DNA from 3 places in the Streptomyces sp. NPDC088810 genome. Region 3 is predicted to be linked to each of the others. Evidence: riboswitches for the same ligand, from Rfam matches in the RefSeq annotation. Region 3 holds a riboswitch; each other region holds the start of a gene.
The links. Region 3 has a riboswitch for S-adenosylmethionine ahead of ACIP4Y_RS06980 (amino acid ABC transporter permease). Riboswitches for the same ligand answer to the same signal wherever they lie in the genome.

Region 1 (9,988 bases), on a different contig from region 3:
CGGCCTGAGCGTCATGATCGGCTTCTACCTGGGCTTCACCGCCCGGCGGGTCGACGCGGGCGCCCAGGACGACAAGGAGGCGGACGTCGCGGACGACGCGGGCGAGCTGGGCTTCTTCAGCCCGCACAGCTGGCAGCCGCTCATGCTGGGCTTCGGCGGCGCGATCGCCTTCCTCAGCATCGCGGTCGGCTGGTGGCTGATCTACTTCTCCGCGCCGTTCATCGCGCTTGGCCTGTTCGGCTGGGTGTTCGAGTACTACCACGGTGAGAACCGCACCCAGTAGGACTCGCGGAACGCACCGGGAGCCCGGACCTTCCCTCAGGAGGGTCCGGGCTCCCGGCTTTTCCGGCGGCCCCGGCGTGTCCTTCCTTTGCCGCAGTGTCGTTCCCTCGTACGAGTTACCTGCCGCGCCGGTACGGTCTCCAGCTCATAGCGTGATCGTATGAACCACACTCCGCGGACCCGCACCGTCGTCAGCTGCACCCTGCTGGTGACCGCCCTCGGCGCGGGCGTCACCGCTTGCGGTTCGGACGGCAACCCCCTGTCGGCCAGGCCGTACGACGCAGCGGGCCTGATCTCCTTCAACGGCCCCACCGAAGCGGGGAAGCGGGCCGACCCGGACAAGCCCCTGGAGGTCACCGCCAACAGCGGCGACGGGCGCATCACGGACGTCACCGCCCAGGACTCCACGGGGCGCTACGTGGCGGGCGAACTGGCCGCCGACGGCAGCCGCTGGCACAGCACCTCCCCGCTGGCCGCCAACGCCCACTACACGGTCACGGTGAGCACCGAGGACGACGACGGCGCCCCCGGCCGCAAGGTCCTCACGTTCGACACCAGCCAGCCCGCCAGCAGGCAGCGCCTGAACGTCACGTTCGGGCCGCAGAAGGGCACCTACGGCGTCGGGCAGCCGATCACGGCCCAGCTCGACCACGAGATCAAGGACAAGGCGCAGCGCGCCGTCGTGGAACGCGCCCTGCGGGTGGACTCCACGCCGGCCGTCCAGGGCGCCTGGCACTGGGTGGACAACAAGGAACTGCACTACCGCCCCAAGGAGTACTGGCCCGTCCACGCCACCATCCAGGTGCACAGCAACCTGGACGGCGTCAGGATCGGCGACCGGCTGTGGGGCGGCAAGGCGAAGCCGGTGAAGATCACCACAGGGGACCGGGTCGAGGCCGTCACGGACGCCGCCTCGCACCAGATGACCGTCTACAAGAACGGCCAGGAGATCAACCAGATCCCGGTCACGACGGGCAAACCCGGCTTCGAGACCCGCAACGGCGTCAAGGTCGTCCTGGCCAAGCAGTACTTCGTACGCATGCGCGGCACCACGGTCGGCATCGCCGAGGGCAGCGCCGACTCCTATGACCTGCCGGTCTACTACGCCACCCGGGTCACCTGGTCAGGCGAGTACGTCCATGCCGCCCCCTGGTCCGTGGGCTCCCAGGGGTACGCCAACGTCAGCCACGGCTGCACAGGGATGAGCACGTCCAACGCCGAGTGGTTCTTCGACACCGTCCGCGAGGGCGACATCGTCAGGGTCGTCAACTCCAACGGCGACGACATGGAGCCCTTCGGCAACGGCTTCGGCGACTGGAACGTCGACTGGCAGAAGTGGCGCCAGGGCAGCGCCCTCTTCGACGGCAGACCGGACGGCCCTGCGCCGTCAGACGCTCTGAGGATCCAGCCAGCGGCCCTGTGAGCGCATCGAAGGGGCGTGGGGAACGGCGCGGGAAGAGACCACGGGCCCGCACTCGCGCACGATCCCCGCGCCCCTCCCCGCTAGGCGCCCACCAGCCGCTGCTGACGGAGCAGGGAGGCCAGGGCGGAGGCGAACTCCACCGGATCCACCGGCAGGGTCACCGCCGCGTCGGCCCGGCTCCACGTGGCCAGCCACGCGTCCTGCGGCCGCCCCATCAGCAGCAGCACCGGCGGACAGTTGAACACCTCGTCCTTGATCTGCCGGCACATCCCCATGCCGCCCATCGGCACGGCCTCGCCGTCGAGCACACAGACGTCGATGCCGCCCTTGCCCAGCTCCCTGAGGACCGCGTCGGGAGTCGCACACTCCACGAACTCGACGAGGGGCACATCGGGAGCCGGCCGACGCCCGGAGGCCAGCCGTACTTGCTCGCGGGTGGTGGAGTCGTCGCTGTAGACCAGCACCGTGGCGGTCGGCTGCATTGTTCCTCCGAGACGTCAGCGTCGTACGGACAGGACGGGCGGGGCCGTTCCGGCGGATGTTACTCCCGTCGTCGTCCCCGTGAACACCACGTCAACAGCGGTCCGGCGGGTGGCAACACTCCGAACGGCACCCCCCGGAGTGAGCGCGAGATAAGCGACCGACATAATGTCGGTCGTGGCGACAGCAACGACAGTAGAAACCGGGCACGCGCACCCGTCGGTCAACCGGCCGAACCTCACCAGCGTCGGAACCATCATCTGGCTGAGTTCCGAGCTGATGTTCTTCGCGGCCCTCTTCGCGATGTACTTCACCCTCCGGTCGGTGACCGGACCGGTCCACTGGAAGGAACAGGCGGAGGCACTCAACGTGCCCTTCTCCGCCACGAACACCACGATCCTGGTGCTCTCCTCCCTCACCTGCCAGCTCGGCGTGTTCGCGGCCGAGCGCGGCGATGTGAAGAAGCTCCGTGGCTGGTTCATCCTCACCTTCATCATGGGTGCGATCTTCATCGGCGGTCAGATCTACGAGTACACGGAGCTGGTGAAGAAGGACGGGATCTCGCTGTCCTCCGACCCGTACGGCTCGGTGTTCTACCTGACCACCGGCTTCCACGGCCTGCACGTGACGGGCGGTCTCATCGCCTTCCTGCTGGTCCTCGGCCGCACCTACATGGCCAAGAGGTTCACTCACGAGCAGGCGACCGCCGCCATCGTCGTGTCCTACTACTGGCACTTCGTCGATGTCGTCTGGATCGGCCTCTTCGCCACGATCTACCTGATCAAGTAGCCGGGACCGCTCCCGCACATCCAGAAGCACCGACGCAGAAGATCCTGACACCGGGGTAATCCGTGAAAAAGCTCTCCGCACGACGACGCCATCCGCTGGCGGCGGTCGTCGTCCTACTCCTCGCGCTGGCGGCCACTGGGGGGCTGTACGCCGCGTTCGCGCCCGCGGGCAAGGCGCAGGCCGATGAAACCTCCCAGTCCCTGACCATCAAGGAGGGCAAGAAGCTCTACCAGGTCGGCTGCGCCAGCTGCCACGGCACCGGTGGCCAGGGCTCCTCCGACGGCCCGAGCCTCGTCGGCGTGGGTGCAGCCGCGGTCGACTTCCAGGTCGGCACCGGCCGTATGCCCGCCGCGACCTCGCAGGGCGCCCAGGTCCCGCGCAAGAAGAACATCTACACGCAGGCCCAGATCGACCAGCTCGCCGCGTACGTCGCCTCGCTGGGTGCCGGCCCGAGCGTGCCCACCAAGCAGCAGTACGGCCCCGCGGGCGCGGACATCGCCAAGGGTGGCGATCTGTTCCGCACCAACTGCGCGCAGTGCCACAACTTCACCGGCAAGGGCGGTGCCTTGACGAAGGGCAAGTACGCGCCGAGCCTGGAGGGTGTCGCTCCGAAGCACATCTACGAGGCCATGCAGACGGGCCCGCAGAACATGCCGTCCTTCCCCGACACCACCATGTCGGAGAAGAACAAGAAGGACATCATCGCGTACCTGAACGCGGTCAACGGCAGCAAGACGGAGAACCCCGGCGGTCTGGAGCTGGGCGGCCTCGGGCCGGTCAGTGAGGGTCTGTTCGCCTGGATCTTCGGCCTCGGCGCGCTGATCGCGGTCGCCGTCTGGGTCGCCGCTCGGACCGCAAAGGCCAAGAAGTCATGAGTAGCCAAGACATTCCAGAAGAGAACCTGCCCGCTGAGCAGGACCACGCCCACGGCGCGGTAGGGGTCGCGGACGAGGAGAACCCGTTCGCCGACCCGGGTCTGCCGCCGCACGAGCACCGGATCCAGGACGTCGACGAGCGGGCCGCCAGGCGGTCCGAGCGCATGGTCGCCCTGCTGTTCACGGTGTCGATGCTGGCCACCATCGGCTTCATCGCCTCGTACGTGGCGATCCCGCACGACAAGTCGATCTTCGTCTTCCCGATCGGGCACATCAACGCGCTGAACTTCGCGCTGGGTCTGACCCTGGGCGTGGCGCTGTTCTGCATCGGCGCGGGCGCGGTCCACTGGGCCCGCACCCTGATGTCCGACGTGGAGGTCGCCGACGACCGGCACCCGATCGAGGCCTCCCCGGAGGTCCGGGCGAAGGTCCACGAGGACTTCCGCCAGGGCGCCAAGGAGTCGGCGCTCGGCCGTCGCAAGCTGATCCGCAACACGATGTTCGGTGCGCTGGCCATGGTGCCGCTCTCCGGCGTCATGCTGCTGCGCGACCTCGGTCCGCTGCCGCACAGCAAGCTGCGCCACACCATGTGGGCCAAGGGCATGCGCCTGGTCAACATGAACACGAACCAGCCGCTGCGTCCCGAGGACGTCGCCGTCGGCTCCCTCACCTTCGCCAAGCCGGACGGCCTGGAGGAGAACGAGGAGGAGTTCCAGACGGAGATCGCCAAGGCGGCCCTGATGATCGTCCGGCTGCAGCCGGGCAACATCAAGGACAAGCGCGAGCTCGACTGGTCGCACGAGGGCATCGTCGCCTTCTCCAAGATCTGCACCCACGTCGGCTGCCCGATCTCCCTGTACGAGCAGCAGACGCACCACGTGCTGTGCCCGTGCCACCAGTCCACCTTCGACCTCTCCGACGGTGCCCGTGTGATCTTCGGTCCCGCCGGCCACGCCCTGCCGCAGCTGCGCATCGGCGTGGACAATGAGGGTTACCTCCAGGCGCTCGGCGACTTCGAGGAGCCCGTCGGTCCTGCATTCTGGGAGCGCGGATGAGTACTGCAGCGAACGAGACGCCCCGCTCTCGCGGGAAGGCCCCGGCCGGCGAGCGTGTCGCCGACTGGGCCGACGGCCGGCTCGGGATCTACTCCCTGGCCAAGTCGAACATGCGCAAGATCTTCCCCGACCACTGGTCGTTCATGTTGGGCGAAGTGTGCATGTACAGCTTCATCATCATCATCCTGACGGGTGTGTACCTGACGCTGTTCTTCCACCCGTCGATGAACGAGGTGGAGTACCACGGCAGCTACATCCCGCTCCAGGGACAGCTGATGTCCGAGGCGTTCAGCTCGACCCTGCACATCTCCTTCGACGTGCGCGGTGGTCTGCTCATCCGGCAGATCCACCACTGGGCCGCCCTGATCTTCCTCGCCGGCATGTTCGTGCACATGATGCGCGTGTTCTTCACCGGCGCGTTCCGCAAGCCGCGTGAGATCAACTGGCTGTTCGGCTTCCTGCTGTTCGTCCTCGGCATGTTCACCGGCTTCACCGGTTACTCGCTCCCGGACGACCTGCTCTCCGGCACCGGTGTCCGCTTCATGGAGGGCGCGATCCTGTCCGTGCCGATCGTCGGTACGTACCTGTCGTTCTTCCTGTTCGGCGGAGAGTTCCCCGGCCACGACTTCGTCGCCCGGTTCTACTCGATCCACATCCTGCTGCTGCCGGGCATCATGCTCGGCCTGATGGTGGCGCACCTGATCCTGGTCTTCTACCACAAGCACACGCAGTTCGCGGGTCCCGGCAAGACGAACAACAACGTCGTCGGCATGCCGCTGCTGCCGGTGTACATGGCCAAGGCCGGAGGCTTCTTCTTCCTGGTCTTCGGTGTCATCGCGGCCATCGCCGCGGTCGCGCAGATCAACCCGATCTGGGCGATGGGCCCCTACCGTCCGGACCAGGTGTCCACCGGCGCCCAGCCCGACTGGTACATGGGCTTCGCCGAGGGTCTGATCCGCTTCATGCCGGGCTGGGAGATCAACTTCTGGGGCCACACGCTCGTCCTGGGCGTGTTCATCCCGCTGGTGCTCTTCCCGCTGGTCCTGGCGGCGATCGCGGTCTACCCGTTCATCGAGTCCTGGATCACCGGCGACAAGCGCGAGCACCACATCCTGGACCGCCCGCGCAACGCCCCGACCCGTACCGCTTTCGGTGTCGCCTGGGTGACGATCTACATGATCACCCTGGTCGGCGGTGGCAACGACCTGTGGGCCACCCACTTCCACCTGTCGATCAACGCCGTCACCTGGTTCGTCCGGATCTTCTTCTTCGCCGGACCGATCATCGCGTTCATCGTCACCAAGCGGATCTGCCTGGGTCTGCAGCGCCGCGACCGCGACAAGGTGCTGCACGGTCGCGAGACCGGCATCATCAAGCGGCTGCCGCACGGTGAGTTCATCGAGGTGCACGAGCCGCTCAGCCAGGAGCAGCTGCACACGCTCACCGCGCACGAGCAGTACAAGCCGGCCGAGATCGGTCCGACGGTCGACGGGAACGGTGTCGAGCGCAAGGTGCCGGCCACGGAGAAGCTCCGGGTGAAGCTGTCCAACGCCTACTACGGCGAGGACAACCAGATCCCGAAGCCGACCGTCGAGGAGTACAAGGAGATCACGAGCGGCCACGGCCACCACTGATCCCGCGTCGCCACGCCACGGCGAAGGGCCCCGTCCGGTTTGCGGACGGGGCCCTTCGCCGTGTGCGGGGGTCGATAGGCTGGGGCCGACCACCGATGCTGTGTACGACACCAGGAGCGGCTTATGAGCGCTGTGACCCCCGCTGGAGGCGACACCGCGGCGGGCCGTTCCTGGCCCGAGGTGCTGAACGCCCTGCTGGAAGGCCGTGACCAGAGCGCGGACGCCACGGCATGGGCGATGGACCGGATCATGCGCGGGGAGGCCACCGACGCGCAGATCGCGGGATTCGCCGTGGCCCTGCGGGCCAAGGGCGAGACGGTGGAGGAGATCACCGGGCTCGTCCGCGCGATGTACGAGCACGCGAACGTCATCGAGGTGCCGGGCCGGACCGTCGACATCGTCGGCACCGGCGGCGACGGCGCCAAGACGGTGAACATCTCCACGATGTCCTCGATCGTCGTCGCCGGCACCGGCGCCAAGGTCGTCAAGCACGGCAACCGGGCCGCGTCCTCCGCGTCGGGCGCGTCGGACGTGCTGGAGAAGCTGGGCGTCAATCTGAACCTGCCGCTGGAGCGGGTCCCGCAGGTCGCCGAGGAGGCCGGGATCACCTTCTGCTTCGCGGTCAAGTTCCACCCGGCCCTGCGTCATGTCGCCGCCGCCCGTGGCCAGTTGGGCATCCGTACGACCTTCAATGTGCTGGGTCCGCTGACCAACCCGGCGAAGGTCCGGGCCCAGGCCGTCGGCGTGGCCGACCCGCGGATGGCCCCGGTCGTGGCCGGCGTCCTCGCCGAGCGCGGCAACTCCTCCCTGGTGTTCCGCGGCGACGACGGCCTGGACGAGCTGACGACCACCGCCACCTCGCGGGTGTGGGTCGTCCGGGACGGCAAGGTCACCGAGGAGACCTTCGACCCGAGGGACGTCGGTATCGGCCTCGTCCCGGTGGAGGCCCTGCGCGGCGCTGACGCGTCGTACAACGCGGAGGTCGCCCGCCGCCTGCTCGACGGCGAGACCGGGGCCGTACGGGACGCGGTGCTGCTGAATTCCGCGGCAGCGCTGGTCGCGCTCGAGCCGACCGACGCACCGCTGGCGGAGCAGCTGCGGGCCGGTATGGCCAAGGCCGCCGAGTCCATCGACTCGGGCGCGGCCAAGCGCACTCTGGACCGCTGGGTGGCCGCCAGCAACGCCTAGGGGGCACCCCCTGGTCCCACCGGAGGTCGTCCCGCGATCCGGACACGGGTTGCGGGACGACGATCACATCACGTACGTTCCTGTACCAGGTCATGAGTGACAGTCATGAGGCCCCGGCCGACTGTCCGGCAACCCTCCGTCCGTGGCGGGGTGCCCCGGGTGAAGACCAGGCCGTGGACAGCAAGGTCCCCGGCAAGCGCGGATCCCTCACGCATCCAGGGATCCTGGTCGTCGAGGAGTCTTCCGTGAGCAAGCGAATGCGTTAGGGCCGCAGAGCCCCGCCTCCGCACACCCTTTTTCTCTTCTTCGCCTTCCTCTCACGGGAGTTCCGCCATGTCTGTCTCCACCGCTGCCGCCGACCAGTCCGTTTGCGCCCCTCTGCCCGTTCTGGGACGAGATGTCACCGTCCCGCTGGTCACCGGCGGCGAGGTCACCTACGCCGCACTGGACTACGCGGCCAGCGCCCCCGCCCTCCAGCGCGTCTGGGACGACGTCGCCGCGTACGCCCCGTACTACGGCAGCGTCCACCGCGGTGCCGGCTACCTCTCCCAGCTCTCCACGGACCTGTTCGAGAACGCCCGCAGGACGGTCGCCGAGTTCCTCGACTGCCGCCCGGCCGACCAGGTCGTCTTCACCCGCTCGACCACCGACTCCCTCAACCTCCTGGCCCGCGCGATCCCGGCCGGCTGCCAGGTCTTCGTCTTCGAGACCGAGCACCACGCCTCCCTGCTGCCCTGGCAGGACGCGCAGGTCACCTACCTCAACGCCCCGCGCACCCCGCAGCAGGCGGTCGAGACCCTGGAGCGGGCCCTCGCCGACCGCACGGGGTCCAGCGAAGGGGGTCACGGCCCGGCCCTGGTCTGCGTCACCGGCGCCTCCAACGTCACCGGCGAGCTGTGGCCGGTGCGCGAACTGGCCGCCGCCGCGCACGCCCACGGCGCCCGCATCGTCCTGGACGCCGCCCAGCTCGCCCCGCACCACCCGCTGTCCGTCACCGACCTCGACGTCGACTGGGTCGCCTTCTCCGGCCACAAGCTGTACGCGCCCTTCGGCTCCGGCGTCCTGGCCGGCCGCGCCGACTGGCTCCAGGCGGCCGAGCCGTACCTCGCGGGCGGCGGCGCCAGCCGCAAGGTCACCCGGCGCGAGGACGGCGGCGTGGCCGTCGAGTGGCACGAGACCGCGGCCCGCCACGAGGCCGGTTCCCCGAACGTCATCGGCGCCTACGCCATCGCCTCCGCCTGCAAGGCCCTCACCGAGGCCGGCTGGGACACCCTCGTCGCCCGCGAACAGCACCTCGTCCGCACCGTCCGCGAGGGCCTCGCCGAGGTGCCCGAGGTGCGGATCCTCTCCCTCTTCGGCGACGACGCCCCGCGGGTCGGCGTCCTCTCCTTCGTCGTCGAGGGCTGGAACAGCTCCCACTTCGCCGCCGCCCTCTCCGCCGAGTACGGCATCGGCGTCCGCGACGGCCTCTTCTGCGCCCACCCCCTGGTCCGCACCCTGCTCGGCAGCGACCCGCAGACCCAGGGCGAGTGCGGCGCCCCCGAGGCGGCCCCCGGCGAGAAGTCCCTCAACGCCATCCGCGTCAGCTTCGGCGCCGGCACCCCCGACGAACACGTCGAGCGCTTCGTCAACGCCGTCAGGGAACTCGTGACGGACGGCGCGAAGTGGCAGTACCGCACGGAGGACGGCCGCTGCGTACCGGCGGTCTGAGGAGCGCCGTATAACCTCCCCCTGACGACTCGTCGGACAGGGGGAGCCCGGAGTGCAGCCGCTGCGCGCAGCAGACCCGCGCCACATCGGCCCGTACACAGTCACGCACAGACTCGGCGCCGGGGGCATGGGCGAGGTGTACCTCGCCGAGTCCCGCACCGGCCTCAGACTCGCCGTGAAGGTCGTACGGGCCGAGCACGCCGAGGACCGCACCTTCCGCGCCCGCTTCCGCCACGAGGTCCGCGCCGCCCAGACCGTCGGCGGCGCGGGCACGTACACCGCACGGGTCGTGGACGCCGACACCGAGGCCGAACGGCCGTGGATGGCCACGGAGTTCGTGTCCGGGCCGAACCTGCGGGACGCCGTCCTGGACCACGGCGCGCTGCCCGGGCCCGCGGTCCGGCTCCTCGCCGCCGCGCTCGGCGAGGCGCTGGCCGCGATCCATGCCAAGGGCCTGGTCCACCGCGACCTGAAGCCGTCCAACATCCTGCTCGGCCCGGACGGGCCCCGGGTCATCGACTTCGGGATCGTACGGGCCCTGGAGGCCACCGC
Region 2 (9,988 bases), on a different contig from region 3:
CTGCCCACCCTCGACATCGCCCGGCTGATGAACGGCGAGGACGCGGGCGTACCCGGCGCCGTGGCCCGGCAGTTGCCGCGGATCGCCGCCGCCATCGACGCCGTGGCCGAGCGCATGAGCCGCGGCGGACGGCTCGTCTACGCCGGCGCGGGCACCGCCGGCCGGCTGGGCGTCCTGGACGCCTCCGAGTGCCCGCCCACCTTCAGCACCGACCCCGACCAGGTCGTCGGGCTGATCGCGGGCGGCCCCGCGGCCATGGTCACCTCCGTGGAAGGCGCCGAGGACTCCGGGGAGCTGGCCCGCCGGGACCTGGACGCGCTCAAGCTCACCCCGGACGACAGCGTGGTCGGCGTCTCCGCGTCCGGTCGTACGCCCTACGCGGTCGGGGCCGTCGAGCACGCCCGGGCGCTCGGCGCGCTGACCGTGGGCCTGTCCTGCAACGAGCACAGCGCGCTGGCCGCTGCCGCCGAGCACGGCATCGAAGTCGTCGTGGGCCCGGAGCTGATCACCGGCTCCACCCGGCTGAAGGCGGGCACGGCCCAGAAGCTGGTGCTGAACATGCTGTCGACGATCACGATGATCCGGCTCGGCAAGACGTACGGGAACCTGATGGTCGACGTGCGCGCCTCCAACGACAAGCTCCGCGCCCGCTCGCACCGGATCGTCTCCCTGGCCACGGGCGCGGACGACGCCGAGATCGAGAAGGCCCTCACCGAGACCGGCGGCGAGGTGAAGCACGCGATCCTCGTCCTGCTCGCCGGCGTCGACGGCCCGACCGCCGCCCGCCTCCTGGAGGAGTCCGGCGGCCACCTGCGGGCCGCGCTGACCGACGCCCCCCGCTGACCCGCGCCGGGCCAGGCACCATGGAGGGGAGGAGGCACCCACCGATATGAATCACGCCCAGCTCACCGCCCTCGGACGGGCTCTCCGGCTGCTCGGGGAGCACGGGGAGGCCCTGACCGGCGACACGCCGGACGCCCGGCTGCACGAGATCAGGGACGATCTGCGGCGGGCCCTGGACCTGCTGGACGACACCGTCGCCACCGGCGCGCCCGCCACCCGGTGCCCCGAGCACCCGCAGGGCCCGGTGGACGAGAGCGCGCCCGACCTGTGCCTGCTGTGCGAGACCCGGCGCCGGGCCGCCCGCCGGTCGGAGTTCCAGGGCAGCAGGCCCCGGCCGGGCGAGCCGGCCCGCACCGCCCCCTCCCGGTACGGGGTGCGCGGCGACCGCCCGCAGCCGCAGCAGCGGTGGCTGCCCGAGCTGTGGAACGGGCAGGAGTGGCAGCTCTGCGGCACACCGAGGCGGGACCGGCACGAGGCGGAGGCCTATCTCGCGGCCCAGCGGCGCGGGTCGCGGCCCGCGATGGCCTACCGGCTCGTGCACGAGTTCACCGACTACGAGGTGCTGCGGGTGTGGGGGACGCCGATACGGGTCGACATCGAGCCCATGGGCAATCTCTGACGGCCCCGGGCACCCGCTGAGGGCGGGTCAGCTCAGGGTCTTCACGGCCGCCGCGTCGTACGGCGCCAGCTCGTCGACGCGGTCGGCGAGGACCTTGGCCGCCCACTCGGGGTCCTGGAGCAGCGCGCGGCCGATGGCCACCATGTCGAACTCGTCGGACTCCAGGCGGTCCAGGAGGTTGTCGATGCCCTTGACCGGGGAGCCCTCGCCCTGGAACGCGTTGACGAAGTCGCCGTCGAGGCCGACCGAGCCGACGGTGATGACCGGCTTGCCGGTGAGCTTCTTCGTCCAGCCGGCCAGGTTCAGGTCGGAGCCGTCGAACTCGGGCAGCCAGTAGCGGCGGGTGGAGGCGTGGAAGACGTCGACACCGGCCGCGGCGAGCGGGGTGAGGAGGGCCTCCAGCTCCTCCGGGGTCTCGGCGAGCCGGGCGGTGTAGTCCTGCTGCTTCCACTGCGAGTAGCGGAACAGGATCGGGAACTCGGGCGACACCGCCTCCCGCACGGCGGCGACGATCTCGGCGGCGAACTTGGTACGGGCCACCAGGTCGCCGCCGTAGGCGTCCGTACGGCGGTTGGTGCCGGCCCACAGGAACTGGTCGAGGAGATAGCCGTGGGCGCCGTGGATCTCGACGCCGTCGAAGCCGATCCGCTCGGCGGCGGCAGCGGCCTCGGCGAACGCGGCGATGACGTCGTCCACGTCCTGCTGGGTCATCGCCTTGCCGGTGGGCTCGGCACCGGCGGTCTCCAGGCCGGAGGGGCCGACGGCGGGGGCGTCCGGGAAGGGGGCGTCACCCTGCTTGCGGACCATGCCGATGTGCCACAGCTGCGGGACGATCCGGCCGCCGGCCGCGTGCACGTCCTCGGCGACCTTGGCCCAGCCCGCCAGCTGCTCCTCGCCGTGGAACCGCGGGACGCGGTCGCTCTGGCCGGCCGACTCGTGGCCGACGTAGGTGCCCTCGGTGACGATGAGGCCGACACCGGCGGCGGCACGGCGGGCGTAGTACGAGCGCACGTTCTCGCCGGGGATGCCGCCCGGGGAGAACATGCGGGTCATCGGCGCCATCACGATCCGGTTCGGCACGGTGAGGCCGTTCAGCGTGATCGGCCGGGACAGGACGCGGGCGGCGCGGGAGGCGGGGGTGGTCGTGTCGGTCACGTGGGGGACTCCTCGTGAGGCGGGGGCCTGGGTTACCAGCTGGTATGTGCATACGCATCGTTGCAGCACCTTAAGTAAACACCGCCCGCCGGCCCGTGTTCCGCTCCGGCCCCCGACTCCCCGCGTGATACCGGACACCCTCCCCGCCCCCGCGAACGACCGAGGGCGGTGCCCCCAGCCGAAGCTGGGGGCACCGCCCTCGGATCAAGGACAGTCGATCAACCCTCAGGCCGATCAGAAGTCCATGTCACCGCCCGGCATGCCGCCGCCGGCCGGCGCGGCGGCCTTCTCCGGCTTGTCGGCGATGACGGCCTCGGTGGTGAGGAACAGCGCGGCGATGGAGGCGGCGTTCTGCAGGGCAGAGCGGGTCACCTTCGCCGGGTCGATGATGCCCTCGGCGACCAGGTCGACGTACTCGCCGGTCGCGGCGTTCAGGCCGTGGCCCGGGGTCAGGTTGCGCACCTTCTCCACCACGACACCGCCCTCGAGGCCGGCGTTGACGGCGATCTGCTTCAGCGGGGCCTCGAGCGCGATGCGCACGGCGTTGGCGCCGGTCGCCTCGTCACCCTCGAGCTCCAGCTTCTCGAAGACCTGGGAGGCCTGCAGCAGGGCCACGCCACCACCGGCGACGATGCCCTCCTCGACGGCGGCCTTCGCGTTGCGGACGGCGTCCTCGATGCGGTGCTTGCGCTCCTTGAGCTCGACCTCGGTGGCGGCACCGGCCTTGATGACGGCCACGCCGCCCGCGAGCTTCGCCAGGCGCTCCTGGAGCTTCTCGCGGTCGTAGTCGGAGTCGCTGTTCTCGATCTCGGCGCGGATCTGGTTCACCCGGCCGTTGACCTGGTCGGAGGAACCGGCACCGTCGACGATGGTGGTCTCGTCCTTGGTGATGACGACCTTGCGGGCGCGGCCCAGGAGGTCCAGGGTCGCGTTCTCCAGCTTGAGGCCGACCTCCTCGGAGATGACCTCGCCGCCGGTGAGGATGGCGATGTCGCCGAGCATGGCCTTGCGGCGGTCGCCGAAGCCCGGGGCCTTGACGGCGACGGACTTGAAGGTGCCGCGGATCTTGTTGACGACCAGGGTCGACAGGGCCTCGCCCTCGACGTCCTCGGCGATGATCAGCAGCGGCTTGCCCGACTGCATGACCTTCTCCAGCAGCGGGAGCAGGTCCTTGACCGAGGAGATCTTGGAGTTGGCGATGAGGATGTACGGGTCCTCGAGCACCGCCTCCATGCGCTCCATGTCGGTCGCGAAGTAGGCGGAGATGTAGCCCTTGTCGAAGCGCATGCCCTCGGTGAGCTCGAGCTCCAGGCCGAAGGTGTTGCTCTCCTCGACGGTGATGACGCCTTCCTTGCCGACCTTGTCCATGGCCTCGGCGATGAGCTCGCCGATCTGGGTGTCGGCGGCGGAGATGGACGCGGTGGAGGCGATCTGCTCCTTGGTCTCGACGTCCTTCGCCTGCTCCAGCAGGGCGGCGGAGACGGCCTCGACGGCCTTCTCGATACCGCGCTTCAGAGCCATCGGGTTGGCACCGGCGGCGACGTTGCGCAGGCCTTCCTTGACCAGGGCCTGGGCGAGCACGGTCGCGGTGGTCGTACCGTCACCGGCGACGTCGTCCGTCTTCTTGGCGACTTCCTTGACCAGCTCGGCGCCGATCTTCTCGTACGGGTCCTCGAGCTCGATCTCCTTGGCGATGGAGACACCATCGTTGGTGATCGTGGGGGCGCCCCACTTCTTCTCGAGGACGACGTTGCGGCCCTTGGGGCCGAGCGTCACCTTCACGGCGTCCGCGAGCTGGTTCATGCCGCGCTCGAGGCCGCGCCGCGCCTCCTCGTCGAACGCGATGATCTTGGCCATGTGAAGTGGTCCCTCCAGGACTGGGGGTGATTCCTTCGGACCGCGCCCGCGCCCGCGACGGACGGCTCGCCGGCCTCGTGGTTCCTTGCCCCACCCAGCCTGCGGGCCTCACCGACCCGGTCCTTCACTGTCACTCTCACCTTCAGAGTGCTAACGCAATGATTAGCACTCGGCATGGTCGAGTGCAAGCGCCTGCACCGGTACGGCGCCCCCGTCAGCCGCACGCGAACAGCGGAACCAGGGCACGGCGAAGGGCCCGCACCCCCTGGGAGGTGCGGGCCCTTCGGACAAGAAACGTTCAGGCGGTGACGCGAACCATGTCGGCCTGCGGGCCCTTCTGGCCCTGCGAGATCTCGAACTCGACCCGCTGGCCCTCTTCCAGGGTGCGGTAGCCGTCCATCTGAATCGCGCTGTAGTGGACGAAGACGTCCGCACCACCGTCGACCGCGATGAAGCCGTACCCCTTCTCCGCGTTGAACCACTTGACGGTGCCCTGAGCCATGCCTAACTCCCCTATTACTGGCCCTTGCACAGATCCACACTTCGCGGACCCGGGTCAGACCTCGCCCCCCATTGGCCGGGGGCGTGCGCCGGAACGCGTCGACCGCGGCTGAATGTATCTGTCCAACTGCCGTCTGCAACAGGTCAATCGGACGAGAATTCTGGACGCGGACGGTCCGGAATATAGTGAGAATTCGCCCGGATTCAGGGCAAGTCGGGCCCCATAAAAGCCGCAAAAGCCACAGACAACCCACACACTTTGGCTACTTCTTGTCGGGTCGCCCGGCATGATTCCAGGGCCTTCGACCCGAAGACCGGGGCCGTGTTCCCCAACTCTACCGCGCTCAATCACACAGAATTGCCCCCTCCGCTTCTCTTACGGAGGGGGCAATCCGATGAACAATCGGTAACCGCCGTTACCGAAGGTAATGTGCGGGCCTGTCGAAGGGCCGGTCAGCCGCCTGCCACGGCCGGGATGATGGAGACACCGGCGCCGTCGGGGGTCGCCGTGTCCAGGCCCTGCTCGAAGCGGACGTCGTCGTCGTTGACGTACACGTTGACGAACCGGCGCAGCTTGCCCTGGTCGTCCAGGACCCGGGCGGCGATCCCGGTGTGGTTCTTCTCCAGATCGGCGATGACCTCGCCGAGCGTCGCGCCCTCGGCGGCGACCTCGGCCTGCCCACCGGTGTAGGTGCGCAGGATGGTGGGGATGCGAACGGTCACGCTCATGCGAGGCCAGCCTCTCGGAAGGAGTCCAGGGTCGGGCGGATGGTGGCGGTGAGGCCGGTCCCGGCCACCGCGTCCAGGGTCTTGAGGCCGTCACCGGTGTTGAGCACGACGGTCGTGAGGGCCGGGTCCAGCCGACCGCTCTCGATCAGCTTCCGCGTCACACCCACGGTCACCCCGCCGGCGGTCTCCGCGAAGATGCCCTCCGTGCGGGCGAGCAGCTTGATCGAGTCCACGACCTCCGCGTCCGTCACGTCCTCCACGGCACCGCCGGTGCGGCGCGCGATGTCCAGGACGTACGGCCCGTCCGCCGGGTTGCCGATGGCCAGGGACTTGGCGATGGTGTTCGGCTTCTGCGGGCGGACCACGTCGTGGCCGGCCTTGAAGGCGGTGGACACCGGCGAGCAGCCCTCGGCCTGTGCACCGAAGATCTTGTACGGCTTGTCCTCGACCAGCCCCAACTTGATCAGCTCCTGGAGGCCCTTGTCGATCTTCGTGAGCTGGGAGCCGGAGGCGATCGGAACCACGATCTGGTCGGGCAGCCGCCAGCCGAGCTGCTCGCAGATCTCGTACGCCAGGGTCTTGGAGCCCTCCGCGTAGTACGGCCGCAGGTTCACGTTGACGAAGCCCCAGCCCTCGCCGGCCGGGTCGCCGATCAGCTCCGAGCAGAAGCGGTTCACGTCGTCGTAGTTGCCCTCGATACCGACGAGCTCTCCGCCGTAGACCGCGGCCATGACGACCTTGCCCTGCTCCAGGTCGTGCGGGATGAACACGCAGGAGCGGAAGCCGGCCCGGGCGGCGGCGGCGCCGACGGCGCCGGCCAGGTTGCCGGTGGAGGAGCAGGAGAGCGTGGTGAAGCCGAAGGCGCGGGCGGCCTCCAGGGCCTGGGCGACGACCCGGTCCTTGAAGGAGTGGGTCGGGTTCCCGGAGTCGTCCTTCACGAAGAGCTTGCCGGCGTCGACGCCCAGCTCGCGCGCCAGGTTGTCGGCCTGGACGAGCTTGGTCCAGCCGGGGTTGAGGTTGGGCTTGCCGGTGACGTCCGCCGGGACGGGCAGCAGCGGCGCGTACCGCCAGATGTTCGCGGGGCCGGCCTCGATCCGCCGACGCAGGTCCTCGGTGTCGTAGGCGGAGAAGTCGTAGGCGATCTCGAGCGGGCCGAAGCACTCCTCACAGGCGAAGACCGGACCGAGCGGGACGCGGTGACCGCACTCGCGACAGCTCAGGGCGGCGGCGGGGCCGAGGTCGACGGTGGTTTCGCTGGAGGTGGCAACTGTCTGCACAGCCATGGAGGCGAGGCCCTTTCTCCTCATCTTCCTCACGACGCATCTCGCCGTGAGACGGATTTGGCACCTTCCCTAGCCGGGAGCCTCGCTACGAGACGAGAGCCGACTGGAGGGTTGCCGGGGCTTCATCGGGCCGTGTCCCTCTGCCCCTCTGGATGAGCGGTATTCGGTTTTGGACGCTCGTGACCCCCGACATGCGATGGTCACCGGCGTTGTTCAAGACTGTAACCGAAGGCCAGGACAGTTGAGATAGTCGTCCGAACCGCGAGATGGATCACACGGTGACGTGTGGTCGTGACAGTGAGGAGCCGCAGACCGTGCTGGAAGAAGTCGAGCGCTGGCTGAGCACCCGCTCCTGGTCCGTGGCCGACCGACCGCTGCACCAGGTCCTGGCCGCCAAGCAGCGCACGGGCCGGACGATCAGCGTCGTCCTGCCCGCGCTCAACGAGGAGGAGACGGTCGGCGACATCGTCGCGGTCATCCGGCACGACCTCGTGGAACAGGTGCCGCTCGTGGACGAGGTCGTGGTCGTCGACTCCGGCTCCACCGACCGCACCTCCCAGGTCGCAGCGCGCGCGGGCGCCCGGGTCGTCCACCGCGACGACATCCTGCCCCGCCTCCCCGCCGTCCCCGGCAAGGGCGAGGTGCTGTGGCGCTCGCTGCTGGTGACCGGCGGGGACATCGTCTGCTTCATCGACGCGGATCTGAAGGAGTTCTCCTCCGACTTCGTCACCGGGCTCGTCGGCCCGCTGCTCACCGAACCGGGCGTCGACCTGGTCAAGGGCATGTACGACCGCCCGCTCGCCGGCGCCTCCGGGCAGGGCGGCCGGGTCACCGAACTCATGGCCCGTCCGCTGCTGAACATGCACTGGCCGCAGCTGGCGGGGTTCGTGCAGCCGCTGGGCGGCGAGTACGCGGCCCGCCGCTCCCTGCTGGAGCAGCTGCCGTTCCCCGTGGGCTACGGCGTGGAGCTGGGCATGCTGGTCGACGCGCTGCACCTGGTCGGCCTGGACGCACTGGCCCAGGTCGACCTGGGGGTGCGCAAGCACCGGCACCAGGACGGGCAGGCCCTCGGCCGGATGGCGGCGGCGATCTACCGCACGGCTCAGCTGCGGCTCGCGCGCGGGCACCTCGTCCGGCCCTCGCTCACGCAGTTCGAACGGGGCGAGGACGGATTCGAGCCGCGCACCTACTCGGTGGACACCGAGGAACGGCCCCCCATGGTGGAGATCGCGGAGTACGCCGAGCGGAAGGTGGCGTGAACCCTGCGTATACGGTCACCCGCCCCGGCCCTCGCCGGGCGGAGCGTACGTTTGAGCGTTTCCGGGCCGGGCTAGGTTGAGGCGTATGGCTTCCACGCGTGCTGCTGCTGAAAAGGCTCAGGTGCTGGTCGCGTCCAATCGCGGCCCGGTCTCCTACCAGGTGGGCGAGGACGGCTCGCTGCACGCCAGACGGGGCGGCGGCGGGCTGGTCTCGGGACTGTCCGCCATCGGCTCGGACGCGGGCTCGGTGTGGGTGTGCGCCGCGCTCGGCGACGGCGACCGGGCGGCCGTGCGGCGCGCGGACGGCGGGCTGCTGCCGGCCGAGGAGACCGGCGGGCAGCGGGTGCGGATGCTCGACATCGACGCGAGCGTGCACGCCGAGGCGTACAACGACATCGCCAACTCGGTGCTCTGGTTCGTCCACCACATGCTGTACCAGACCCCGCTGGAGCCGGTCTTCGGCGCCGAGTTCCGGCGGCACTGGGGGTCGTACGAGGCCTACAACCGGGCGTTCGCCGAGGCGCTGGCCGAGGAGGCGGCCGAGGGCGCGGCGGTGCTGATCCAGGACTACCACCTGGCCCTCGCCCCCCGCATGCTCCGCCAGCTCCGTCCCGACCTGCGCATCGGCCACTTCTCGCACACCCCGTGGGCGCCGCCGGACTACTTCCGGCTGCTTCCCGACGACATCGCGGCCGAGCTGCTCGGCGGCATCCTGGGCGCGGACCGGGCGGCGTTCCTCACCCGGCGGTGGGCGGACGCGTTCACCGACTGCTGTCACGCGGTGCTCGGGCCCGGCATCCCGTCCGGCACCCGGATCGGGGTGCACGGACTGGGCGCGGACGCGGACTTCCTGCGCAAGCGGGCGCACGAGCCGGACGTGGACGAGCGGATGGCGGCGCTGCGCGAGGAGATCGGACCGGACCGGAAGACGATCGTCCGGGTGGACCGCACCGAGCTGTCCAAGAACATCGTGCGCGGGCTGCTGGCGTACGAGCAGCTGCTGGAGGACCACCCCGAGTGGCGGGAGAAGGTCGTCCACGTGGCGTTCGCCTACCCGTCCCGGCAGGACCTCGCCGTGTACCGGGAGTACACGGCCGAGGTCCAGCGGGTCGCGGAGGAGATCAACGAGCGGTACGGCACGGCGGGCTGGACCCCCGTCGTGCTGCACGTGAAGGACGACTTCGCGCGCTCCCTGGCCGCGTACCGGCTGGCGGACGTGGCCCTCGTGAACCCCATCCGGGACGGCATGAACCTCGTCGCCAAGGAGGTCCCGGTCGTCTCCGACCACGGCTGCGCGCTGGTGCTGTCGCGCGAGGCCGGGGCGTACGAGGAGCTGGGCGAGGACGCGTTCGTGGTGAACCCGTACGACATCGCGGGCACGGCCCGGGCCCTGCACGAGGCGCTGACCCTGCCGGAGGCGGAGCGGACGGAACGCTCGGAGCGGCTGGCCGCCGCCGCGACCGCGCTGCCGCCGACCCGGTGGTTCCTGGACCAGCTGAGCGCGCTGACCGGTCAGCCGAGCTGAGCGGCGAGCGTCCTGAGGAGGTCCACGACTCCCTCCGGGCCGTTCACCACCAGGTCGGCGCGTTCCGCCAGTTCGCTGACCTCGGTGCTGCCGCTGCAGATCAGCAGGCCGGGCGTGCCGTCGGTGCGGAGCTTGTCGACGGCGGCGAAGGCGGGGAGGTCGCCGAGGTCGTCGCCGGCGTAGACGACGCATCCGGCGCCGATGGCGCGGGCGTGGT
Region 3 (9,988 bases):
GCTCGATGAGGTAGTTGAGGGCCTCGGCGAGCGGCTCGGCGAGCCCGCTGTCCTTCTTGGCGGTGGCGGCGATCAGGCCCTGGAGGGTCGCACCGGCACCGGAGAAAGTGCCCGCGTTGCGGGTCGGGTTCGGGGTGTTCGCGCTCTGCCGGGCCCGGTACGCGATGGCGGGGTTGGGGCCGAAGTACGCGTCGACCTTGCCGCTGCTCAGCGCCAGGTTGATGGCGTTCTGGTCCGGGAAGTACTTGACGGTGAGCTTCTTGCCCTCCTTGGCCAGCTTGGTCTTCCACTCCAGGAGGATCTTCTCCTGGTTGGTGCCGGCGCTCACGGTGACCGTCTTCCCGGCGAGGTTCTCGTAGTTGCCGTCGAAGTTCCAGGTGCTCTTCTTCAGCACCTCGAAGGCGAGGTTGTCCTTGCGGTAGGAGGCGAACTCGTACTTCTTCTTGCGCTCCTCGGTGACGGTGACGTTGGAGAAGGCCACGTCGACCTTGCCGCTGTCGACCCCGACGAAGAGGTTCTCCCAGGTGTTGTTCCTGACCTCGGGGTCGAGGCCGAGCACCGCGGCCACCAGGCGGCCGAGGTCGGGCTCGGAGCCGGTGAGGGTCTTCTGGTCGCTGCCCACGAAGTTCAGCGGTGCGGACCCCGAAGGCAGGGCGCCGACACCGATGACGAGCTTGCCGCTCTTGCGGACGGAGGCGGGCAGGTGGGCGCTGATCGACTTCACCTCGGAGACCTTCAGCGCGGTCTCCTTCGCGGCGCCGTTGGACAGCCGGCCCACGGTCACCGTGCCGGCCGTGTCGGTGGTGGTTGCCGCGTCGCTGTCTCCCCCGCAGGCGGCGAGTCCGCCGGCCAGGGAGAGGGTCACGGTCGCCGCGGTGAGGCCGCGTATCAGGCTGCGTCGGGAGAACTGGCTGGGCATGGCTGTCCTTGTCGTTCGGAAGGTCGGGAGGTACGGAAGGTCCGGGAAGGACCGGGGGTCGGGAGTTGCGGTGCGGGAGTGCGACAACAGGCGGGCGGTCAGAGCACCTTGGCGAGGAAGTCCCGGGTCCGTTCGTGCCGGGGGCGGTCCAGCACCTGGCCGGGCGGGCCCTGTTCGACGATCCGTCCGCCGTCGATGAAGACGACCCGGTCGGCGACCTCGCGGGCGAAGCCGATCTCGTGGGTGACGATGAGGAGGGTGGTGCCGCTGGTCGCCAGGTCCTTGATGACGGCCAGCACCTCGCCGACGAGTTCGGGGTCGAGTGCCGAGGTCGGCTCGTCGAAGAGGATGATCCCGGGCCGCAGGGCGAGGGCGCGGGCGATGGCGACGCGCTGCTGCTGGCCGCCGGACAACTGCCGCGGGTAGGCGCCCGCCTTGTCGCTCAGGCCTACCCGGCCGAGCAGTTCGCGGGCGAGTTCCTGGGCGGCCGGCCGGGCCAGCCTGCCGGTGGCGACGGGAGCGGCGGCGACGTTGTCGAGGACGGTCAGGTGCGGGAAGAGATTGAAGTTCTGGAAGACGAAGCCGATCCGGCTGCGCTGGGCGAGGATGGTGCGCTCGCTCAGCTCCTTCAGCCGCTCCCCCTGCCGCTTCACCCCGATGAGTTCGCCGCCCACGCTGACGTGGCCGATCTCGGGCTTCTCCAGGTGGTTGACCACCCTGAGCAGCGTGGACTTGCCGGAGCCGGACGGACCGATGATCACGGTGACCTCGCCGGGGCGGACGGTCAGGTCGATGCCGTCGAGGACGCGGTGGGTGCCGTACCACTTGTGGACGCCACGGATCTCGAGTGCGGCGGGCGCGGGCTTGGCGAGCGTCGGTGCGGTGGTCATACGGCGGCCTCCCTGCGCAGCCGGTCGCGCAGTCCGGCGAGGCCGGCCCGGGCTTTCTGCACCGGGGTCGGCGGCAGGGTGCGCGTGGCGCCCCGGGCGTAGTGCCGCTCGACGTAGAACTGGGCGACGGACACGGCGCTGGTCAGGATCAGGTACCAGACGGTGGCGACCACCAGCAGCGGCACGATGTCACCCGGGTAGGTGTTGCCCATCGACTGCACGGCGCCGAACAGGTCGAGCAGGGACACGTAGAACACCAGGGACGTGCTCTTGATGAGGCCGATCAGCTGGTTGACGTAGTTCGGGGTGATGGACCTGAGGGCCTGCGGGAAGACGATCCGGCGGAACTGGTAGCCCTTGGGCAGGCCGAGCGCGGCGGCCGCCTCGTGCTGTCCCTGGTCGACGGAGAGGATGCCGCCGCGGACCACCTCGGACGCGTACGCCGCCTCGTTGAGGCTGAGGCCGAGGACGGCGATCGTCATGTCCGTGGCCAGCCGCGACTCGTTGAAGGTGACGAAGGCGGGCCCGAAGGGCACCCCGAGGCTCAGCGTCTTGTACAGGGCGCTGAAGTTGTACAGGAAGATCAGCACCACGATCAGCGGTACGGAGCGGAACAGCCAGGTGTAGGTCCAGCTGACCGCGCGCAGCACCGGGCTTCCGGAGAGCCGGGCGACGGCCAGCAGGATCCCGCCGAGGAGGCCCAGCACCGCGCTGAGCGCGGCGACTTCGAGGGTGACGAGGAGGCCGTCGAGGACGGTCGGGCGCAGGAACCAGTAGCGGAAGCGGTCCCACTGGTAGAAGGGGTTCGTGACCAGTCCGTGCAGGATCTGCGCGACGAGCACGAGGACCACGGCGGTGACGATCCACCGGCCGGGCCGGCGCAGCGGCTGAACCCGCTGAGCGGTGAGAGTTTCTGACGGTGTGTCGGCGCGTACCGGCGGCTCGGCTGTCGAGACGGCGGTGCCTGGTGGTTCGCTCATGGCGGGCTCCGGCGGAGGTCGGACACCCCGGGGCCGCGCGCGGTCGGAGGTGGGCCGCGTCGGCACGGGGGCACGAGGCGGCGCGTCGGGCGGGCGCGGAACCGGGGGCGGGGCGGACAACGGCACACCGGGCGGTGGGTGTGCGGCGGGAACGCGGGGCTGGGAGGAGACGTCAGCCCTGACAGCGGGCAGAGCCCGGTGCGGTACACAGTGCGCTGTTCACGCGGAGCAGATCGACGGCCCGGTCGGCGACCAGGAGACCGGCGTACGACGGTACGCAGCCCTGGGGGCGGCTCGCGGCCGTCCTGAGAGCTGCGTCCATGGCGTCACCTGTCACTGTTCCGGCCCCGTGGGGCCTCGCGCTTACCGAATGCGTCGTCCGGTCCGGTCGTCACCTGGGGCACCCCACCGCGACGCGAGGGTTGCCGGTCAGCGAGCCAGGGCTTGGCGCTGACGCTCATGACCGTTCTGAGCCGTAAGTAAGGCAGTTGCCCGTTCGATTGTCAACGGCCGTCCGCCACATGGACACTGCCTGGCCGCTCTCACCTGCGAGAAGCGTCCGGGCTGTCCGCGGCATGGCCTGCCCAGTCCAGGATCTGGACAGCGGCCCCCGCGGCCTCCAGGCCCTGGCAGCGGCCATGGTGGCGGCGGGCGATGCCGTCGAGGTCGAGGTGGCGGCCGAACGCGGGACGCGCGGCCAGGCGGCGGGCGTAGGCCCACAGGGCGCGGTGGCCGGCGATGCGGTGCACGGCGGAGGCGTCGAGGTGGCAGCGGTGGACGGTGTCGAGCTGCACCAGGGTCACCCACAGTTCGACGTCGGCGGCGGTGAGCCGGTCGTCGGCCAGGTACTCCTCTGCGCTCAGCCGCCGCTCCAGCCGGCCCAGGGTGTCGAGCAGCACGTCGAGGGCGGCGGCCCGCTCGGCCGGGTCGGCGCCGGCCCGGCCGGCGCGCTGCGCGGCCTCCTCGACGCCCTCGGCGCACATCCGCTCGACGGCCTCGATCACGGACTCCAGCCCGGAGGGGTACAGGCGGGCCCGGCCGCCCGGCCCGAACCGGTCCAGGTCGCGCAGGATGTCGGGGGTGTGGGTGCTGACGATGCGTCCGGACCAGTCGTCGCTCAGCACGGGTGCGAGCGCCGGGCCCGTGTAGTGGTGGGCGCCTGCCTCGTACAGCGGGCGCAGCGCCGAGTGGCCGCCGCCGGGACAGTCCGGGACGGGGGGCAGGAGGGTGACCGGACAGCTCGCGTCCAGGCCGAGCAGGCTGTGCCCGACGGCGAGGCGCAGCCCGTCGGGGCAGGCGGTGGACAGGTGGAGCCGGTAGCGGTGCGGCACGGCGTAGTGGCCGCTGCGCGCGTCCTGACCGATCCGTCCGCGGAAGACGGGGGCGGTGCGGCGGGCGGACGGGACGGCGGCGAGCGGAGCGATGGACATGGGTCTCCCCGGGTGGTGGGCGTGCGGAGGGGCGCGGCCGGCGCGGGCGCGGCCGGGGGGCGAGCGGGGCCCGGCTCAGCGGTGGCGGCTGATCGCGCTGCAGACGCGCTGCAGGTCGATGTGGCGGCGGGAGGTGAGCAGGGGGGCGCGCAACGGCGTCCGGCCCGTGGAGCCGGTGCCCGTCCGGAGGCGCGCCATGATTCCCTACCTGTTCACTAGGATTCCCTCCTTGGAGTGTCGATCCGGCTCCGTACGACGTCAAGGGGGCGTCCACGCCTGGGAATCGGGGTCGGCGCCGGGGACTCCTCAGCCAGAGAAACATGTGACATAGTACTGCCGTGACGAAGCGACTGACCTGCGATGTCGTGGTCGTCGGGGCCGGGATGGTGGGCGCGGCCTGTGCGCTGTACGCCGCACGGGCCGGACTCGACGTACGGCTGGTGGACCGGGGCCCGGTTGCCGGCGGCACCACCGGCGCCGGCGAGGGCAACCTGCTCGTCTCCGACAAGGAACCGGGCCCGGAACTCGGACTCGCCCTGCTGTCGGCACGGTTGTGGGCCGGGCTGGCCGAGGAGCACGGCGCCGCTCTCGAGTACGAGCCCAAGGGCGGCCTCGTGGTCGCCTCCACCCCCAAAGCCCTGGCCGCGCTGCGGGAGTTCGCGGCGGCCCAGAGCGGCGCCGGCGTCTCCGCCGCACCGGTCGACGCCAGGCAACTGACGGAGCTGGAGCCGCACTTGGCACCGGGCATGGCGGGCGGAGTGCACTACCCGCAGGACGCGCAGGTCATGCCCGCTTTGGCCGCCGCCCACCTGGTCCGCGCCTCCGGTGCCGCCCTGCACACCGACCGCACCGTGACCGGGGTGCTGCGCACGGCGGACGGCACGGTGTACGGCGTCCGCACCGACCGGGGCGACATCCACGCCCCGGCGGTGGTGAACGCGGCCGGCACCTGGGGCGGCGAGGTCGCGGCGCTCGCCGGCGTCCGACTGCCGGTGCTTCCGCGGCGCGGCTTCGTGCTGGTCACCGAGCCGCTGCCGCGGATGGTCCGGCACAAGGTGTACGCGGCGGACTACGTGGCCGACGTGGCCAGTGACTCGGCCGCCCTGCGCACGTCACCGGTCGTGGAGGGCACGGCCGCCGGTCCGGTGCTGATCGGTGCCACCCGGGAACGGGTGGGCTTCGACCGCTCGCTGTCGCTGCCCGCGGTACGGGCGCTGGCGGCCGGGGCGATCGGGCTGTTCCCGTTCCTGGAGCGGGTCCGCGCCCTGCGGACATACGCGGGCTTCCGGCCGTACCTGCCCGACCACCTGCCGGCCGTCGGCGCCGACCCGCGGGCGCCCGGCCTGTTCCACGCCTGCGGGCACGAGGGCGCGGGCATCGGACTCGCCCCCGGCACCGGGCAGTTGATCGCCCAGGTACTCACCGGCAAGGCACCCGAACTGGATCTCACACCGTTCCGGCCGGAGCGGTTCGACACCGAGGGAGGCGACGTCCGGTGAATCCGCTGGAGTCGACCCGCGCCCGGCCGGGCGAGGCCTGCACCGTCACCTTCGACGGCCGGTCCCTGTCGGCGCTGCCGGGCCAGACGGTCGCGGCGGCCCTGTGGGCGGCGGGCGTGACGGCCTGGCGCAGCACGCGCGGCGCCGGCCGGCCCCGCGGGGTGTTCTGCGGGATCGGGGTGTGCTTCGACTGCCTGGTGACCGTCAACGGCCGCCCGAACCAACGGGCTTGCCTGGTGCCGGCGCGCCCGGGCGACGTGATCCGCACACAGGAGGGGACGGGCCGGGACGATGACTGAACGACCGCGACTCGCCGTCGTCGGCGCGGGCCCGGCCGGCCTCGCCGGGGCGCTGGCGGCGGCCGCACGAGGCGTCCGGGTCGTCCTGGTCGACGCGGCCGAGCAGGCCGGCGGCCAGTTCTACCGGCAGCCCGCCCCCGCCCTCGGCGCCCGCCGGCCGCAGGCCCTGCACCACCAGTGGCGCACCTGGGAACGGCTGCGGGACGCCCTGGACCGGCACCGCGAGGCCGGCCGCATCACGCACCTGACCGACCATCACGTGTGGTGCGTGGAGCGGGACTCCGCCTCCGGAACGTTCTGCGTGCACGCCCTGCTCGGCCCCGCGCAGGAGGAGGGCGTCACCGTCCGCGCCGACGCCGTCCTGCTGGCCACCGGCGGGTACGAGCAGGTGCTGCCCTTCCCGGGCTGGACGCTGCCCGGGGTCGTCACGGCCGGCGGCGCGCAGGCCATGCTCAAGGGCGGCCTGGTGCTGCCCGGCCGGACGGCCGTGGTCGCCGGGACCGGGCCGCTGCTGCTGCCGGTGGCCACCGGGCTCGCCGCGGCCGGTGCCCGGGTCGCCGCGCTGGTCGAGTCGGCCGGTCCCGCCGCGCTGCTGCGCCGGGCGCCCGCCCTGGCCGCACAGCCCGGCAAACTGGCCGAGGGCGCCGGATACGCGGCCCGGCTGCTGCGGCACGCGGTGCGCACGCTGGCCCGGCACACCGTCGTGGCCGCGCACGGCACCGACCGGCTGGAGGCGGTGACGGTGGCCGCGCTCGACCGGGACGGACACCTCCGGCCCGGCAGCGCCCGCCGCATCCCCTGCGACACCCTCGCCGTCGGCCACGGCATGCTGCCGCACACCGACCTCGCCGAGACCCTCGGCTGCGCTCTGTCCGGCACCGCCGTACAGGTCGACGAGGAGCAGCGCACCGACGTGCCCGGTGTCTGGGCCGCCGGGGAGGCCACCGGGGTCGGCGGCGCGGCGCTCGCGCTCGCCGAGGGGCACATCGCCGGACGCTCGGCCGCCGCCCGGCTGCACGGCACCGCCCCCGACCCGCGCCGCTGGGCCGCCGCCGCCCGGGCGCGGACCCGGCTGCGGGAGTTCGCCACGGCCCTGGACGCCGTGTACACCGCTCCGGCGGGCTGGGCGGACCGGGTCCCCGACGACACGGTGGTGTGCCGCTGCGAGGAGGTCACCGCCGGGCAGGTGCGCGCGTCCGTCGGCACGCTGGGCGCCGGCGACCTGCGCACCGTGAAGCTGCTCACCCGGGCCGGGATGGGCTGGTGCCAGGGGCGGATGTGCGCGCCCGCGGTGGCCGGCCTGAGCGGATGCCCGCTCACCGCCGGCCGGCGGCCGTTCGCCCGGCCGGTACCGCTCGGCGTCCTGGCCGGTCTGCCGGACCCGGCTGAGTCGGCCCCGCCGGCGCCGGAATGAGCCCACACCGCCGGAGCCGGAACAGCCCGCCCTTCCCGAGACGGACTGAGCCCGCCCTGCCGGAGACCGACCGGTCCGCCCCCCGGAGACGGACCGCGTACGCCCCGCCGCACACGGGCGGGACCCGCCCTGCCGGGAAGGCCTCAGCCCGTCCCGCACCTCAGTAACATGTCACACCCTATTGATTGGGAGAGCCCCATGACCGACCCGCAGCACCGCCCCTGGCGCGGCATCCTCGTCGCCACCGCCCTCCCGCTGCGCGACGACCTCTCGGTCGACCACGACCGGTACGCCGAGCACTGCGCCTGGCTCGTCGCGGGCGGCTGCGACGGCGTCGTACCGAACGGCTCGCTCGGCGAGTACCAGGTGCTCACCCCCGAGGAGCGGGCGCGGGTGGTGGAGACCGCCGTGGCCGCGATCGGCGGCGAGCGGGTGATGCCGGGCGTCGCCGCGTACGGCTCGGCCGAGGCCCGCCGCTGGGCCGAGCAGGCGGCCGAGGCCGGCTGCGCCTCGGTGATGCTGCTGCCGCCCAACGCCTACCGCGCCGACGAGCGGTCGGTGCTCGCCCACTACGCGGAGGTCGCGCGGGCGGGCCTGCCCGTGGTGGCGTACAACAACCCGATCGACACCAAGGTCGACCTGGTGCCCGAACTCCTCGCCCGGCTGCACGGCGAGGGTCTCGTGCACGCCGTCAAGGAGTTCTCCGGTGACGTCCGCCGTGCCTACCGCATCGCCGAACTCGCGCCGGAACTGGACCTGTTGATCGGCGCCGACGACGTACTGCTGGAGCTGGCGGTGGCCGGCGCCAAGGGCTGGGTGGCCGGCTACCCCAACGCCCTGCCGCGCGCCTCGGCGGAGCTGTACCGCGCCGCGCTCGCCGGGGACCTCACCACCGCGCTCCCGCTGTACCGGCAGTTGCACCCGCTGCTGCGCTGGGACTCGCAGACGGAGTTCGTGCAGGCGATCAAACTCTCCATGGACGTCGTCGGACGGTACGGCGGCCCGGTGCGCCCCCCGCGGGTCCCGCTGCCGCCCGAGCAGGAGGCCGCGGTCCGCGCGGCCACCGAGAAGGCCGTCGCCGCCGGCCTCGCGTAAGGAGCCTCCCCATGCGCAGCAAGCTCGTCCTGCACGCCGTCGACTCGCACACCGAGGGCATGCCGACCCGGGTGATCACCGGCGGGATCGGCACCGTCCCGGGGGCGACCATGAACGAACGGCGGCTGTGGTTCCGCGAACACCGCGACGACGTCAAGCAGTTGCTGATGAACGAGCCGCGCGGGCACTCCGCCATGAGCGGCGCGATCCTGCAGCCGCCGACCCGTCCCGACTGCGACTGGGGCGTCCTCTACATCGAGGTCTCCGGCTATCTGCCCATGTGCGGGCACGGCACGATCGGGGTGGCCACCGTGCTGGTGGAGACCGGCATGGTGGAGGTCACGGAGCCGGTGACCACCATCCGGCTCGACACCCCGGCGGGGCTCGTGGTCGCCGAGGTCGCGGTGGAGAACGGCGCCGCCCGGAACGTGACGCTCAGGAACGTGCCGTCGTTCGCGGCCGGGCTGGACCGCAAGATCACCCTGCCGGACGGCCGTACCGTCACCTACGACCTGGCCTACGGCGGCAACTTCTACGCGATCCTGCCGCTGGACGCGTTCGGGCTGCCCTTCGACCGCGCCCGCAAGGACGACATCCTGGCGGCCGGCCTGTCCCTGATGGCGGCGATCAACGCGGAGGCGGAGCCGGTGCACCCCGAGGACCCGTCGATCCGGGGCTGCCACCACGTCCACCTGTACGCGCCCGGCGCCACGGCCCGGCACTCCCGGCACGCCATGGTCATCCACCCGGGCTGGTTCGACCGCTCCCCGTGCGGCACGGGCACCAGCGCGCGCATGGCGCAGTTGCACGCACGCGGTGAACTCCCCCTGCACACCGAGTTCGTGAACGAGTCCTTCATCGGCACCCGGTTCACCGGCCGGCTGCTGGGGGCCACGGAGGTCGCCGGGGTGCCGGCCGTGCTGCCCAGCTTCACCGGCCGCGCCTGGGTCACGGGCACCGCACAGTACCTGCTGGACCCGAGCGACCCCTTCCCGGAGGGGTTCGTCCTCTAGCGTCCTCTACACTCACCCCGGTGATGCGTGACATGGCACAGAACACCCGTGACACCGAGATGCCCGCGCTCCCCCGGCTGGGCGGCCGGCGGAGCAGCTACCGCGAGCGGGTCGCGGACGCCCTGCGCGCCGCGCTGATCGCGGGCGAGCTGCGGCCCGGCGAGGTCTACTCGGCGCCCTCGCTGGCCACCCGGTTCGGCGTCTCGGCGACACCGGTGCGGGAGGCCATGCTCGACCTGGCCAAGGAGGGGCTGGTCGACACCGTGCCGAACAAGGGCTTCCGGGTCACCGCCGTGTCCGACCGGCAGCTGGACGAGTACACGCACATCCGGGCGCTCATCGAGATCCCCACCGTGGTGGAGCTGGCCCGCACGGCCGACCGTGTCTCGCTGGAGGCGCTGCGCCCGGCGGCCCGGGAGATCGTCACCGCCGCGGTGGCGGGCGACCTG

Region 1: another riboswitch for S-adenosylmethionine. It lies ahead of ACIP4Y_RS04645 (aminotransferase class V-fold PLP-dependent enzyme); the one in region 3 lies ahead of ACIP4Y_RS06980 (amino acid ABC transporter permease).
Region 2: another riboswitch for S-adenosylmethionine. It lies ahead of thrC (threonine synthase); the one in region 3 lies ahead of ACIP4Y_RS06980 (amino acid ABC transporter permease).

Annotation. Positions count from the first base shown of each region.
Region 1 covers NZ_JBIVJQ010000001.1:1,008,416-1,018,403, forward strand. Annotated here, with positions in the region: gene ACIP4Y_RS04605 (cytochrome c oxidase subunit 4) at 1-283, shown strand, start outside; gene ACIP4Y_RS04610 (Ig-like domain-containing protein) at 443-1,705, shown strand; gene ACIP4Y_RS04615 (hypothetical protein) at 1,786-2,187, opposite strand; gene ACIP4Y_RS04620 (heme-copper oxidase subunit III) at 2,354-2,974, shown strand; gene ACIP4Y_RS04625 (c-type cytochrome) at 3,037-3,849, shown strand; gene ACIP4Y_RS04630 (Rieske 2Fe-2S domain-containing protein) at 3,846-4,904, shown strand; gene ACIP4Y_RS04635 (cytochrome bc complex cytochrome b subunit) at 4,901-6,538, shown strand; gene trpD (anthranilate phosphoribosyltransferase) at 6,662-7,726, shown strand; SAM riboswitch class IV at 7,815-7,931, shown strand; gene ACIP4Y_RS04645 (aminotransferase class V-fold PLP-dependent enzyme) at 8,060-9,436, shown strand; gene ACIP4Y_RS04650 (serine/threonine-protein kinase) at 9,489-9,988, shown strand, end outside.
Region 2 covers NZ_JBIVJQ010000005.1:426,682-436,669, forward strand. Annotated here, with positions in the region: gene murQ (N-acetylmuramic acid 6-phosphate etherase) at 1-843, shown strand, start outside; gene ACIP4Y_RS19730 (hypothetical protein) at 890-1,462, shown strand; gene ACIP4Y_RS19735 (NADH:flavin oxidoreductase) at 1,490-2,617, opposite strand; gene groL (chaperonin GroEL) at 2,852-4,474, opposite strand; gene ACIP4Y_RS19745 (cold-shock protein) at 4,773-4,976, opposite strand; gene ACIP4Y_RS19750 (ubiquitin-like small modifier protein 1) at 5,429-5,704, opposite strand; gene thrC (threonine synthase) at 5,701-6,987, opposite strand; SAM riboswitch class I at 7,005-7,146, opposite strand; gene ACIP4Y_RS19760 (glucosyl-3-phosphoglycerate synthase) at 7,302-8,246, shown strand; gene ACIP4Y_RS19765 (trehalose-6-phosphate synthase) at 8,332-9,771, shown strand; gene otsB (trehalose-phosphatase) at 9,759-9,988, opposite strand, start outside.
Region 3 covers NZ_JBIVJQ010000002.1:77,197-87,184, forward strand. Annotated here, with positions in the region: gene ACIP4Y_RS06970 (transporter substrate-binding domain-containing protein) at 1-919, opposite strand, end outside; gene ACIP4Y_RS06975 (amino acid ABC transporter ATP-binding protein) at 1,018-1,809, opposite strand; gene ACIP4Y_RS06980 (amino acid ABC transporter permease) at 1,806-2,789, opposite strand; SAM riboswitch class IV at 3,144-3,254, opposite strand; gene ACIP4Y_RS06985 (glutathione S-transferase C-terminal domain-containing protein) at 3,332-4,219, opposite strand; gene ACIP4Y_RS06990 (putative leader peptide) at 4,295-4,417, opposite strand; gene ACIP4Y_RS06995 (NAD(P)/FAD-dependent oxidoreductase) at 4,558-5,718, shown strand; gene ACIP4Y_RS07000 ((2Fe-2S)-binding protein) at 5,715-6,017, shown strand; gene ACIP4Y_RS07005 (FAD-dependent oxidoreductase) at 6,010-7,431, shown strand; gene ACIP4Y_RS07010 (dihydrodipicolinate synthase family protein) at 7,630-8,526, shown strand; gene ACIP4Y_RS07015 (proline racemase family protein) at 8,538-9,539, shown strand; gene ACIP4Y_RS07020 (GntR family transcriptional regulator) at 9,563-9,988, shown strand, end outside.